DNA from 2 places in the Chromobacterium vaccinii genome. Region 1 is predicted to be linked to the other one. Evidence: riboswitches for the same ligand, from Rfam matches in the RefSeq annotation. Region 1 holds a riboswitch; the other holds the start of a gene.
The links. A riboswitch is a leader RNA that binds a small molecule or an ion and turns the genes downstream of it on or off. The one in region 1 is predicted to bind glycine.

Region 1 (7,406 bases):
GTGATCGCCTTCAACTGCGTCTGCAGGCCTTCGATCAGCTGCAGATAGCCCACCGTCTGCTCGCGCGGCGCGAACGGGTGCATATTGGCGAATTCCGGCCAGGTGATCGGGATCATCTCGCTGGTGGCGTTCAGCTTCATGGTGCAGCTGCCCAGCGAGATCATCGAGTGGTTCATCGCCAGGTCGCGGTTTTCCAGCTTTTTCATATAGCGCAGCATCTCGTGCTCGCTATGGTGGGTGTTGAACACCGGGTGGGTCAGGATGGCCGACTCGCGCTTGAGCGCGGCCGGGATCGCGTCCTGGACGACAGCGTCCAAGGCGGCGAGGTCAGCCGGCTTGCCGGTGAACAGCTCGATCAGCTTGGCCAGGTCCGCCTCGGTGGCAGCTTCGTGGAAGGCCACGCCCAGCACGGTCTTGCCCACGCGGCGCAGGTTGTAGCCGGCGGCCAGCGCGGCGGCGTAGATGGCGTCGGCCTTGGACGCGTCCACCTGCACGGTGTCGAAGAAGCGGTCGAACGCCAGCTTGCCGCCGGCCTCTTTCACCGCGTGGGCGAAGATGGCGGCCAGGCGGTGGATGCGGGCGGCGATGCGCTGCACGCCTTCCGCGCCGTGGTAAACGGCGTACAGGCCGGCGATATTGGCCAGCAGCACCTGGCTGGTGCAGATGTTGGAGTTGGCCTTCTCGCGGCGGATGTGCTGCTCGCGGGTCTGCAGCGCCATGCGCAGCGCGGTCTTGCCCTTGGCGTCGATGGACACGCCGATGATGCGGCCCGGCGCCGAGCGCTTCATCTCATCCTTGAACGCGAAGTAAGCCGCGTGCGGGCCGCCGAAGCCCATCGGCACGCCGAAGCGCTGGGTGTTGCCCAGGGCGATGTCGGCCCCCATCTCTGCCGGCGACTTCAGCGCCACCAGCGCCATCACGTCGGCGGCGACGGCTACCACGCCGCCCTTGGCCTTGATGGCCGCGATGTGCGGGGTCAGGTCGATCAGATCGCCGGCTTCGCCCGGATACTGGAACAGCGCGCCGAAGTAATCGCCGTTGCCGGCCTCTTCCGGATGGCCTTGCACCAGCTCGAAACCGAAGTACTTGGCGCGGGTCTTCATCACGTCCAGCGTCTGCGGCAGCACGCGGCTGTCGACGAAGAAGCTGGCGGACTTGGACTTGGACACGCGCTTGGCCATCGCCATCGCCTCGGCGGCGGCGGTGGCCTCGTCCAGCAGCGAAGCGTTGGCCATTTCCAGGCCGGTCAGGTCTATCACCATCTGCTGGAAGTTCAGCAGCGCCTCCAGCCGGCCCTGGGCGATCTCGGCCTGGTACGGGGTATATGCGGTGTACCAGCCGGGGTTTTCCAGCACATTGCGCAGGATGACGGTGGGCGTCAGCACCGGGTAGTAGCCCAGGCCGATGAAGGACTTGTTGACCACGTTCTTGGACGCTACCGCCTTCAGCGCGGCCAGCGCCTCGGCTTCCGGCTGCGGCGAGGGCAGATCCAGGCGGCGGTTCAGGCGGATGTCGGCAGGCAGGGTCTGGTCGACCAGCGCGTCGATGGACGGCACGCCGACAGCGGCCAGCATCTCGGCGCGCTCGGCGTCGGACGGGCCAATGTGGCGGGCGATGAATTCGTGGCGATTGAAGAGTTCGGAGAGCGGCATGCTTGGGACTTCCTTCGTTGCGGCGGCCTGCGCGAGGCCGCGCCGGGAAAAACAACGCCCCGGCGTCTTGCGACGGCGGGGCGGTCAGGCTATCAGGCGCCGATTTCCTTGGCGTAGGCGGCGGCGTCCATCAGGCCGTCCAGATCCGCGGCGTTGGCCGGCTTGATCTTGAAGAACCAGCCGTCGCCGTACGGGTCGGAGTTGGCCAGTTCCGGCTCGCCTTCCAGCTCCTCGTTGACGGCGAGCACTTCGCCGGCGATCGGACAGTAGACGTCGGAAGCGGCCTTCACCGACTCCACCACGCCGGCCTGCTCATCCTTGGCCAGATTCGCGCCGGCTTTCGGCAGCTCGACGAAGACGATGTCGCCCAGCAATTCCTGCGCGTGCGCGGTGATGCCCACGGTGACGTAACCGTCGGCTTCCAGGCGCAGCCACTCGTGGCTGTCGACGTATTTCAGTTCGGCGGGAATGTTGCTCATCTTGAAGTTCTCCAGCTTAAGATCAGATCAATGGTGACGGCAGTCGCCTTGAGGCGCTGCCCGATTATTCGAAAACTTTCTTGCCGTTGCGCACGAAGGGCATCTTCACCACGCGCACATCGGTCAGCGTGCCGCGCAGGTCCACCTGGGCGCCGGCGCCGGTGGCGGCCGGCACGCGGGCGATGGCGATCGAGTGCTTGAGCGTCGGCGAGAAGGTGCCGCTGGTGATCACGCCTTCGCCCACGCCGTCCACCACCACCTTCAGTCCCTCGCGCAACACGCCGCGGCCTTCCAGCACCAGGCCCACCTGCTTCATCTTCACGCCGGCGGCTTTTTGCGCTTCCAGCGCCTCGCGGCCGTTGAACTTGCGCTCGGCCGGCTCCCAGGCGATGGTCCAGCCCATGCCGGCTTCCAGCGGCGACACGGTCTCATCCATATCGTGGCCGTACAGATTCATGCCGGCCTCCAGGCGCAGCGTGTCGCGCGCGCCCAGGCCGATCGGCGACACGCCGGCGGCTTGCAGTTGATTGAAGAAAGCGATGGCCTGGTCGGCCGGAACCATGATTTCCAGGCCGTCTTCGCCGGTGTAGCCGGTGCGGGCGTAGAACCATTCGTCCTGCGGCAGGCCCTGGAACACTTTCAGCGCGCGGATGGCGTCGGCCAGTTCCGGCTTCACAGCGCAGACTTTGTCTATGGCCTGGGGGCCCTGCACCGCCAGCATCGCCAGATCGCGGCGCACCTTGAGCGCCACGTCGAAGCCGGCCTTCTGGCTTTCCATCCAGGCCAGGTCTTTCTCGGTGGTGCCGGCGTTGACCACCATGCGGTAGCCGTAAGCAGTGAGATAGACGATCAGGTCGTCGACGACGGTGCCTTCCGGGGTCAGCATGCCGGAATACAGGGCCTTGCCCTCGAAGCCGAGCTTGGAGACGTCGTTGGCGATCAGTTTTTGCAGCCAGGCTTTGGCGTCGGAGCCGGTGATGTCGACCACCGTCATGTGGGAGACGTCGAACATGCCGGCGTCCGTGCGGACGATTTCGTGCTCTTTCAGCTGGGAACCGTAATGGATGGGCATTTCCCAACCGGCGAAATCGACCATCTTGGCGCCGGCGGCGAGGTGGGCTTGATACAGCGGAGTACGTTTCGGGGCCGTCATGGCGCGGTTCCTTCGAGCAAAGTGTGGATATCCTCTATCAACCACACCCCTCTGTCCCTGCACCTGAGATTTTCCGGCCGGATAAGCCGTTAGCCCCTTCGGTGGACGCCGCGCGGGCGCCGCTCTCCAGATTGCGCGAACCGGCTGCCGCCGGCCCGATGATACAGTCCTTTTGCCTGAGCGATTGCGGGTGCGCTTGCGCCTTCGGCGGCGGCCGAAAAGCCGCTCTCTCCTGTATGACCCGGCGATTATGGTGTCAATATCCGGGGCTTGGCAAGCCAATATTATTTCTATATCAAACAGTCTGAATAAATGTTTTTCAAGGAAAAAAACCGCTCATTTTCATACATCAAAATGGTTCGAAAACGAAAAAGCGCAGGCTGTCGCGCTGCGCTTTTTCACTGATCGGCACGCCGGTCAATCTGCGGCAAACCGCTCCTTCAACTGCCAGACATAGATGGGCAGGCCCATCAGCAACAGCAGCATGCCCCACATCACAATGTCGGCGCCGGAGCCGTACAGCGCCCACAGCGAGTAGACGAAGCCGATGCCGGCGAAGAAGCCGGGGGCGACGTAATCCTTGGGCGCGAACTCCTTGCCGCGCATCAGCATGATGGCGATCAGCGCCATCGAACAGAACGCATACGGCAGCAGCGTGGTGGCGGTGGCCAGCAGGATGATGAATTCGAAGATCTTCACCCCGCTGTCGCCGCCGGCGTACTTCATCGCCATCAGGATGGTGACCAGCGCGCTGGACAGCACCAGGCCGAAGATGGGCACGCCTGCCGCGTTGCGCTGGTCGAAGCGGCGGGGAAACAGGCCATCCTTGGCCGCGGCCGCCGGCACGTGCGCCTGCATCAGGCTCCAGCCGTTGAGCGCGCCGAAGCAGGACACCACTGCGCCGAAGCCCACCAGCCAGTAGCCCCAGTCGCCCCACATCAGCTTGGCCGCGTCGGCGAACGGCGCCTGCGAGGCGGCCAGCACATCGGCCGGCATCAGGCCCATCAGCGACACCGTGGACAGGATGTAGAGCACGGTGGCCAGCAGGGTGCCGATCACGGTGGCGCGCGGAATGGTCTTCTCCGGCTCCACCACGTCGCCGGCCGGCACCGACGCCGACTCCAGGCCGAGGAAGGCCCACAATGTCAGCGCCATGGTGGCGGACAACGAGGACAGCAAGGGCTTGTTGTGCGGGTTGAATGCGAGATTATCCGGCTGGAAATGGAAGAAACCGATGAAGGTAACCGCAGCCAGCGGCAGCAGCTTCAGCAGCGTGGTCACCACCGCCACAACGCCGGAGCTGCGCGCGCCGCGGCTGTTGATCCAGGTGACGATCCAGATCAGGCCGATGGCGACCGCGCCGGCCAGCGGCTCGTTGTGCCCCAATGCTGGGAAAAACACCTGCATATAGCTGGTGGCCGCCACCGCCAGCGCGGCGTTGCCGGCCCATAGCGCGATCCAGTAGCCCCAGGCGATCCAGAAGCCGGCGAAATCGCCGAAGCCCGCGTGGATGTAGGCGTACGGCCCGCCTTCGCGCGGCAGGATGGCGGACAGGCGGGCGAACACCAGCGCCAGGCAGATGGCGCCGCAGGAGGTCAGCAGCCAGCCCAACATCGACACGCCGCCGAACGGCGCCAACGAGGCCGGCAGCAGGAAAACGCCGGAGCCTATCATATTGCCCACCACCAGGGCGGTGCACATCCAGACTCCGAGCGAGCCCTTCTTTTGAGTGGAACTGTTTTCGTTCAAACCTGACTCTCCGTGGGAACGAAAGCATCGCGCGCCGGGGTAGTCACACCCGGCGTCAGACATGCGGAAAAGGTCAAAACCGCATCGGCAGGCCTATGGCCATGGCTTCAAGATAGCCGAAGCTGGAACGCTCGGCTGCGCCGCAGCCGGGTGCGGCCTGCCGCCGCGCCAAAAAAAGGGCGCATTAAAACACAGTTTTGACGTAAAAACATGTCGCATTGACGATTTTTTCAACAAAAACCGTTAGCAGACAGATGCTTATGCCATTCAAATGAAAAGTCGTCAGAAATGAGGGAGTTGCAAGGGACCGGCCGGCACGCGGCTCAATGACCAATTCGCCACCGCCCAGCGCCACAGCTCGTCCAGGCTCTCGCAACCCGCCGGCGGGCAATGGCCCAGCAGCTCAAGCGCCGCGCTCAGCTGCCGCGCGGCGTCGCGGGCCGATATCGCCGGCGCCAGCGTCTGCTTGGACAATTTCTCGCCGGCTGCGTTGGTCAGCACCGGCAGGTGGCAATAACCGGGCGCGGGCCGGCCAAGCGCGTCGTAAACCGCCAGCTGGCGCGGTGTGGACACCAGCAGATCGGCGCCGCGGACGATGTCGGTGACGCCCTGATCGGCATCGTCCACCACCACCGCGAGCTGATAAGCCCAGAAGCCGTCGGCGCGCAGCAGCACGAAGTCGCCGATGTCGCGCGCCAAGTCCTGCCGGTACCCGCCCTGCAGCCTGTCCTCCACCCCCCGCTCCCCCTCGGCTACGGCCAAGCGCCAGGCCCGGCCCGCGCGGCCATCGGGACAGCCCTGCCGGCAGGTGCCCGGATAAACGTAGCCATCCAAGCCGCGCCGGGCGTGCGCGGCGATCTCCTTGCGGGTGCAGCAGCAGGCGTAGGCATGGCCGGAGGCGGCCAACTGCTCCAGCGCGGCCCGGTACAAATCATGACGGCGGCTCTGGTAGACCACCTCCCTGTCCCATTCAAAGCCGAAAGCTTCCAGCGTGCGCAGGATGTCGTCGGCCGCGCCCGGCACCTCGCGCGGCGGATCCAGGTCCTCCATGCGCAGCAGCCACTGGCCGCCGCGGCTGCGCGCTTCCAGGTAGCTGCCGACGGCGGTGCTGAGCGAGCCCGCGTGCAGCAGGCCTGTTGGACTGGGGGCGAAACGGCCCCGATAGATTACATTGGACATCATGAGGGATTTGCCGGAGCGTCAGAAAGGAAATTTATCGCTAAAATAACGATTATCCCGAATCACGATCCAGTCTTAAACTGAGGGTACGCGAATGACGTACGTTGTAACCGATGCCTGTATCAAATGCAAATACACCGACTGCGTGGAAGTCTGCCCGGTCGACTGCTTCCGCGAAGGTCCCAACTTCCTGGCGATAGACCCGGACGAATGCATAGACTGCTCGCTGTGCGTGCCCGAATGTCCCGTCAATGCCATTTACGCGGAGGACGACGTGCCCAAGGGCCAGGAAGGGTTCATCGCGCTCAACGCGGAACTGGCCAAGAACTGGCCGAGCATCGTCGAGCGCATCGATCCGCTGCCCGACCACGCGGACTGGGCCGACGTGAAGGACAAGCTGCCCCACCTGGAGCGCTAGCCAGCTTCCCGGTCAAAACCAGAGGCGGCCTTCCGGCCGCCTTGTTCATTACGGGCCTGTTCGCCGGTTCAGATGAACAAATCGATATCGCCGGTCCTGGCGCCCTCGTTCTGATCCACGATGCGGCCGCGGTACGGTTGCTCTTGCTTGATCGCCGTGCTGGTGCGCTTCAGCTTCTTGATCAGCACCTTGCCCGTCTCCGTGAAGAAATACACCTTGCGCGCGCACTCGCCCAGCAAATCCTCGGCCAGAACGGGAATCTGCTCGTTGGCTAGATAGCTGCGGATGAAATTGCTGTTGCGCTCCCCCACCCGGACTACCGTCATGCCATCCAGCACATTGCCAGCTCCGAAGATCTTGGCCTCCAGCCGGTTGCGCATCGCGCCCAGCTTCTGCATGTCGGTGATCAGCAACTCCATCGCGTTGACGCCGAACCGGGCGGCGGACGCGCCTGACCCCAGGTCCAGCGAGCCCTCGGGCAACAGGAAGTGATTCATGCCGGCCACGCCGGAAATGCGGTCGCTCAGGCATACCGACACGCAGGAGCCCAGCAGCGTCATCAGGAGCCTGGGCTGGTTGGTGGCGTGGAACTCGCCGGGAAACACCTTGACCGCCATGATCTGGAAGTGCTTGTCGTAGTACTGATGGCTGTTGCTGTTCATCGCATCGGCATGACTCATGTAATCGCCCTTTCGGCTTGGCCCTGCAGGCAGCAAACCACCGTTTCCGCCAGTTTGCTCAATGGCAGGACATGCATCACCGCGCCGATTTTGAAC
Region 2 (7,406 bases), 1.7 Mb from region 1:
TCGAACCTCTGTTTGCGCTGCAACAAATTGATGGCTGCGCGCCACATATCGGCGCCAGACCATTCGCATTTATTGCATCGCAGCAGATAACGAGTACAGTGACGGCCATGGCTCGCGATGAGCCGTCGCGTCTTTTCCTACCGTTCAAGAACAAGGGGTTGCAATGTGGTCAACTGCTGCAGTTCAAGGCGGGAAGTTCCCGTTCCCTCAACCGTTGTTTGATTACTGGCTGGACGCCTGCCAGCGCGGAATCCTGTATTGGGACACGCTGTACCGCCGCGGCGAAGCCTACCTGGAGCACTGCGAAAGCGGCAAACCGCCGGTGCTGGTTTTCGACTACCGCATCATCATGGACGCCCGCGAGCTGCCCGATCCGGCCAACTACGCGCTGGCGGCGATCCAGCCGCCGTCTAACTGCCCGCCCACCGATCCCGCCAAACGCCCCTTCGTCGTCATCGACCCCCGCGCCGGCCATGGGCCGGGCATCGGCGGCTTCAAGATGGACAGCGAGATCGGCATCGCGCTGCAACAGGGCCATCCCTGCTATTTCGTGATGTTCTTCCCCCAGCCGGTGCCGGGCCAGACCATAGAAAGCGTGGCCAAGGCCGAAGGACACTTCCTCAAGCGCGTCAACGAGCTGCACCCGGACAGCGACGGCAAGCCCTTCGTGATCGGCAACTGCCAGGGCGGCTGGGCGTTGGCGATGCTGGCGTCGGTGGCGCCGGAGCTGGTCGGCCCCATCCTGCTGGCCGGCTCGCCGCTGTCGTACTGGGCCGGCGTGCGCGGCAAGAATCCGATGCGCTATGCCGGCGGCCTGAACGGCGGCACCTGGACCGCGTCGCTGGCCGGCGATCTGGGCAATGGCCATTTCGACGGCGCCCACCTGGTCGAGAACTTCGAGAAGCTGGATCCGGCCAACACCCTGTGGAAAAAGTCCTACAACCTGTACGCCAAGATCGACACCGAGCCGCAGCGCTATCTGGACTTCGAGCGCTGGTGGGGCGGCCATTACCTGCTGAACAAGGCGGAAATGGAGTGGATCACCCAGAAGCTGTTCGTCGGCAACGAGCTGGTCCACGGCAAGATCACCAGCCATGACGGCAAGGCCCGGGTGGACATGCGCAACATCCGCTCGCCCATCATGGTGTTCTCGTCCTGGGGCGACAACATCACCCCGCCGCAACAGGCGCTGAACTGGATCGCCGATCTCTACGACAACGCCGAGGACATCCGCAACAACGAACAGACCATCGTCTACTGCCTGCACAACAAGGTGGGCCACCTCGGCATCTTCGTGTCCGCCGGCGTCGCCAACAAGGAACACAGCGAATTCGCCAGCGCGCTGGACCTGATCGACGTGCTGGCCCCCGGGCTGTACGAGGCCGTCATCGAGGACATCGCGCCGGACGCGCCGGGCCAGGAGTACATCGAGGGCCGCTACATCATCCGTTTCGAGGCCCGCGACGTATCCGACATCCTGGCGCTGGACGACGGCCGCGACGACGAGCGCGCTTTCGAAGTGGTGAAGCGGGTATCCGAGATCAACCAGGGCCTGTACGACCGCTACGTCTCGCCTACGCTGCGCGCCGCCAGCAACGAGGCTGGCGCCCGCCTGCTGCGCGAGCTGCACCCGGCCCGGCTGGAACGGACGCTGGTCTCGCCGAAAAACCCGTGGCTGTGGTGGCTGCCGGACCTGGCCGACAAGGTGCGCGCGCAGCGCCGGCCGTTAGCGGCCGACAATCCGCTGTGGCTGTGGCAGGAACAGGTGTCCGGCTTCATCGTCCAGTCGCTCGACCATTACCGCGATCTGCGCGACGCCGCGCAGGAGCAGCTGTTCCGCGCGATCTACGAATCGCCGCAGCTGGCCACCCTGGTCGGCGTCGCGCCGGCCGGCGAGCCGCGCAGCCAGGCGCTGACCTGGGAAAGCCGCGAACTGGCCCGCCTGAAGCGCGAAGCGCTGGACCCCAGCTTCGAGCAAGGCACGCTGGCAGACGGCTTCGTGCGGCTGCTGCTCTACGTCAGCATCGGCATAGGCGTGGTGGACGAACGGCCCTTCAACGCCATCCGCCGGGTGATGCGCGACGTGCGCCACGAATACCCGCTGACGCTGATGCAATTGAAGGACATCGTCCGCCACCAGGTGGCGCTGGTGCGGCTGGACGCGCCGCGCGCGCTGCGCGGCCTGCCCCTGCTGCTGCCGGATGCCCGCCGCCGCCATCAAGCCTGGCTGTTGGCCCGCGATCTGCTGGCGCTGAACGGTCCCATCCCGGCCGAGCACCAGGAGCGGCTGGACCTGGCGGCCAAGACGCTGGAACTCGACGCCGCCGCCGCGCTCCGCGCCGCCTCTTCCTCAAAGAGGACTGAAGCGGAGACTGCGGCCGATTCGCCGGTCCTTGCCGAGACCGCCCCCGCCGTTTATCCCTCCGCGGCCAAACCCGTCGCCGGCACAGCCGTTTCTGCGAAGGCAGCGACAAGCAAACCCGCCCCGGCGAAACCCGTGCCAGTTGCCAAGCCATCGGCGAAAACCGTCAAACCGGCAGCAAGCAAACCGGCCACAGCGAAGCCCTCGCCGGCAGCCAAAACGCTTGGAAAAACCGCCAAGCCCGCGGCGCCGAAGCCAACGCCGGACCAAAGCAAGCCGATAGCCAAGCCTGCCGCGCGGACAAGCGCTGCGGGAAAGCCTACTGGCAAGGCCAACGGCCAGGCGCCAGGCGCGTCTCCGGCCGCTTCCGCGCCCGGCAAGCGAGGCAAGGCGTAAGCCATGCGCGGGAACCGGGGCGACTCGGTTCCCGCATTGACTATTGCAATAGCGAAAGCTAATATTCCGGTTCTGCGGGAGAGAGGGGCAATGCCCCCGCCGAAGACGCAAGCTCCCATAATCGCTCAGGCAAACGTACCGCAGCGCAGTATAGATTCAAGCCGATTGGAGAGAGGCCGCCGCGCGCGGCCCACCGAAGGGGCAAGCGGCCAAAGGCCGCGCAACTCTCAGGTAAAAGGACAAGGGGAGAGGCTGTTACCCAACCCGGAAACCGTCCAGGAGTTTGCCTTGTCCGCTCATCCATGCCTCGGCGCGAGCCTTTCGCGCCTCATTTCCGTTTTCCGCCATCCGCGCGCCATCGCTCCGGCTGGCGTTCCATCGTTCCACCCCCATAAGATTTCATCATGCTGACCCTGATCTACCTGATCGCCATCACCGCGGAAGCGATGACCGGCGCGCTGGCGGCCGGCCGCCGCCACATGGACATTTTCGGCGTAGCCGTCATCGCCTTCCTCACCGCGCTGGGCGGCGGCACCGTGCGCGACATCGTGCTGGGCCGCTATCCGATAGGCTGGACCCAGCATCCGGAATACGTGCTGCTGGTGGTGGCCGGCGGCCTGGCCGCGGTCCTGGTCGCCCGCTACATGCGCCATCTGAACCGCCTGTTCCTGATCCTGGACGCGCTGGGCCTGGTGGCGTTCACCATCATAGGCTGCGACGTGGCGCTGGGCATGGGCTACCACCCGGTCATCATCGTGATGGCAGGGATGATCACCGGCATCGCCGGCGGCATCCTGCGCGACGTGCTATGCAACCGCGTGCCCATCGTGTTCCGCCGCGAGCTGTACGCCAGCGTGTCGCTACTGGTGGCCATCCTGTACCTGGGCCTCAACCATCTGGCCATGCCCCACGACTGGAACGTGATCGCCAGCTTCGCCTTCGGCCTGGCGCTGCGCCTGGTCGCGCTGTGGCGCGAATGGCAGCTGCCGGTGTTCGCCTACAGGCACGACCACCACTGATCCCCAAGACAAACACCCCGCCCTGGCGGGGTGTTTCGCATTCCGGGCACCCGCGCCGCGCCGCCGCAAGCTCCAGACCCGGCGTGCCCTGCGCCCCGCGCGCAAATGACAATGGATATTTGACACACGCCAGCCACCCAATGTAAATAATAGGCCCCTGATATCCCGCCGCTGACCAGCCGACATCACCATGCACATTTCCGGTCCCGCCTTTCGCCGCCTTATCCTGCGCCTGCCGCTGGCCATCCCCGCGCTCTTGATCTGCTATCTGCTCGCCGCGCTGGCGCTGGGACTGCTGCCCAGCAACCGCGGCTGGGCTCCGCCCGCGAACGGCATACCCATCTACCTGGACAGCAACGGCGTGCACACCAGCGTGATCATGCCGGTCAAGACCGATGCGCAGGACTGGACCGCCGCCTTTCCTCCGGAACACATCCGCCGCCCAGACCTGTACGCGCGCTCGCCCTACATCTCCATCGGCTGGGGCAGCAAGGTATTCTTCCTGACCATACAAAACTGGGAAGACCTTAGCGCCGGCAAGGCATTGGCCGCGCTGGCGTTCGACCAAAGCGTGCTGCACGTGGAATACCTGCCCCAGCCCAAGGAGGGGAAGGACACCCGGCGCATCCTGATCAGCCCGGAACAATACCGCCGGCTGGCGGACTTCATCCGCCAAAGCGCGCCGCTCGACGCCCACGGCCGGACCTTGCAGGAAACCGGACACCATTACGGCGACAACGACGCCTTCTACGCCGCCCATGGCCGCTACAACCCCATCGTCACCTGCAACCAATGGACGCGCGACGCGCTGGCCGAGGCCGGCGTGCGCACCGCGCTGTGGTCCCCTTTTGTCCAGCCGCTGTTCTGGCAACTGGAAAAGTGATCGCCTCTCTTACTTGAGCAGCGCGCGCAAGGCCTTGACCACCGCCGAATCAGGCTTGGGGCCGATATCCTCGGTGGAAGCGGCGATCCGGCCCTGCCGGTCCGTCACCACGATGCGGGTGGAGTGGTTGATCTCGCCGCTATCCAGCCGCCGATAGCGTATGCCCAGCGCGGCCGCCACGCCGCGGGTGTCTTCGTCGGACTTACCCACCGCCAATAGCCAGTTCCGCGCCGGGATCCCATGCTCGCCGGCGAGGTGCGCCAGGCTTGCCGGCGTGTCGCCCCCCGGATTCAGGCTCACCATCAGCACCGTCGCCCGATCCCGCTCCCGGGCCGGCAGCGCGGCGATGATGGATTTCACGCCCCCCATCACGATCGGACAAGCCAGTTTGCAATCGCCGTAGAACATGGTGATCAGCGCCGGCTTGCCGGACAGATCCGAGAACTGCAGCGCATCGCCGCGCTGCGTGGTCAGCGGCGCGTCCAGCCGGTACAGCGAGTCGCCCGGCAGATCATTCCCCGCCCAGGCCCCGCTCGACGCCAGCGCCAGCAAACATGCGGCCAGGCCGCTTTTCCATCCCCTCATGACTTTTCCTCCGGTTCATCCCTGGCGCAGCGAAAGCCCACCGTGCCCACGGTGTCGGCGGCGTTCAGCGCCGCCAGCATCGCGATGCGCATCAGGATCGCGTAGTTTTCCCGGTCGCCCAGCGACAAGGCCGCCGCGCCGCAGGTGGCCAGTGTGCGCTGCTCCCCCTGGGAGCGGCTGTCGCTGGTGACGAACAGGCCGTTGAAATCCTCCACCCACTCGTAGATGGAGCCATGCAAGTCGCTGACGCCCCAGACATTGGGCTCCCGCCCCACCGGCGCCAGCAGCCGTCCAGTCGGCTGCGCGTACCATTGCAGAATGCGCGCCCGCCACTGCGGATCATCCCGGGCGTCGCGGCGCCCGGCATCGGCCGCCGCCGCCATCTCCCACTCGTGCCACGTCGGCAGCCGCGCGCCTTCGCTGCGGCAATAGGCGCGCGCCGCATGCCAGCTGACACGAGTGACCGGCGCATCCGCCGGCAGATCGCCAAAATCGTCCGCGGCGCGCCAGTCGGCGAGATATCCCGCCCCGGCATACAGGGCGGGAACCACCCCGCGCCGCCACTCAGGATGCACCTGCGCAAAGCGCAGGAACTCGCCGTTGGTGACGGGCCTCGCCCTCAGCCGGTATGGCTTGACCGCTACGGTCGCGCCATCCGGAGACAAGGCGCTGCGAAAAGCCCCGCCGGATACCGCCGCATAGTCGGCTGCCGGCGCCGTCTGGCACGCCAAGAGCCCGCAACACGCCAGCGCGAGCGCCAGGCGCGCGCTCATTGCCGCTGTGCCCGCAGCGTCTTCACCTCGTCCACCGTGACCACGGGCTTGCCATGGTTGAATTGCGCGCTGACATAGTTGAGCACGTCGGCCACCTCCTGGTCCGACAAGTCCAGCGCGGGCATCACGCCGTTGTAATTGACGCCGTTGACGGTGATCGGCCCCGCGCGGCCGCCCAGGATGATTCTGGCCGCCTCCAGCGGACGCTTCTGGATCAGATCGGAATTGGCCAGCGGCGGGAACACGCCATCCAGCCCCTGGGCATTGGCCTGGTGGCAGGCCACGCAGTTCTTGCTGAACACCGCCCGGCCATGGTCGGCCGGCGCGGCCTCGTGCGTTTGCGGCGGCTCGGCGTTGACCGGCGCGTCTTCGCCCGGGGAAGGTTTCGCCAAAACCGGCGACGCCGCGCCCAGCGCGCTGATCACGCCCTTGGAATAGATGTCGGGCCGCTCGGGGCCGCTGACCGTCAACAGGCCGATCGCCCCCTTGTTGAAGGCCCGCGTCAGCGAGTGGTCGACCAGGGTCAGGCTGCCCGGCACCCTCGGCGTGAACTCGACGATGGCCGAGCCGCCGGCGGGAACCATCGTAGTCTGCACATTGCGCTGGAAATGGGCGCTGCCCTCGTTGTACACCTTGTCGAAGATCGCGCCGATGATGTGGAAGCTGGAAGCAAGGTTGGGGCCGCCGACGCCGAAATAGATCCGGACCTTTTCGCCGGCCTTGGCGGTCAGCGCCTTGTTGCCGGCCAGCGCCCGGTCGGCGCCGTTGAACAGCACATAGGTCGGCTTTTCATCTATCGCCTTCTGCATGTCGAAGGGCTGCAGCCCGCCGGCCCGATACCCGGTGCCGGTGTAGAATTCGCCCTGCATCACGTAGTACTCGCGGTCCACCTTGGGCAGCGGTTTTTCCGGCTCCACCAGAATCATGCCGTACATGCCGTTGGCGATGTGCATGCCCACCGGCGCAGTGGCGCAGTGGTAGACATAGAGGCCCGGATTCAGCGCCTTGAAGCTGAACACCGCCTGGTTGCCCGGCGCCACCAGCGTCTGCGGCGCGCCGCCGCCCGGCCCGGTGACCGCGTGCAGGTCGATGTTGTGCGGCAGCTTGTTGCTGGCCAGATTCTTCAGATGCAGCTCCACGGTATCGCCGGTCCTCACCCGTATCATCTTGCCGGGCACCGTGCCGCCGAAGGTCCAGAACATGTAGCGCGAGCCCGGCGCGATCTCGCGCTCCACCTCCTCCACCGTCAAATCCACCACCACCCGGGCCGGCGTCTTGCGCATGATCGGCGGCGGCGTCATGGGCGGCGCCACCAGCGCCTGATGGACGATAGGCAAGGGCCCTGCGCCCGCCGGCGCGGCCAAACAGGACAGCGCCGCCGTCAAAAC

Region 2: it holds a riboswitch for glycine, as region 1 does, so the genes downstream of both, BKX93_RS00285 (trimeric intracellular cation channel family protein) here and gcvT (glycine cleavage system aminomethyltransferase GcvT) in region 1, are expected to answer to the same signal.

Annotation. Positions count from the first base shown of each region.
Region 1 covers NZ_CP017707.1:1,716,210-1,723,615, forward strand. Annotated here, with positions in the region: gene gcvP (aminomethyl-transferring glycine dehydrogenase) at 1-1,652, opposite strand, end outside; gene gcvH (glycine cleavage system protein GcvH) at 1,745-2,131, opposite strand; gene gcvT (glycine cleavage system aminomethyltransferase GcvT) at 2,196-3,284, opposite strand; glycine riboswitch at 3,326-3,424, opposite strand; glycine riboswitch at 3,439-3,529, opposite strand; gene BKX93_RS07905 (amino acid permease) at 3,702-4,985, opposite strand; gene gluQRS (tRNA glutamyl-Q(34) synthetase GluQRS) at 5,316-6,200, opposite strand; gene fdxA (ferredoxin FdxA) at 6,307-6,630, shown strand; gene cheD (chemoreceptor glutamine deamidase CheD) at 6,699-7,310, opposite strand; gene BKX93_RS07925 (protein-glutamate methylesterase/protein-glutamine glutaminase) at 7,307-7,406, opposite strand, start outside.
Region 2 covers NZ_CP017707.1:62,200-69,605, reverse strand. Annotated here, with positions in the region: gene BKX93_RS00295 (GNAT family N-acetyltransferase) at 1-31, shown strand, start outside; gene BKX93_RS00290 (DUF3141 domain-containing protein) at 215-2,758, shown strand; glycine riboswitch at 2,824-2,909, shown strand; glycine riboswitch at 2,914-3,011, shown strand; gene BKX93_RS00285 (trimeric intracellular cation channel family protein) at 3,163-3,777, shown strand; gene BKX93_RS00280 (TIGR02117 family protein) at 3,968-4,660, shown strand; gene BKX93_RS00275 (SCO family protein) at 4,670-5,245, opposite strand; gene BKX93_RS00270 (formylglycine-generating enzyme family protein) at 5,242-6,018, opposite strand; gene nirK (copper-containing nitrite reductase) at 6,015-7,406, opposite strand, start outside.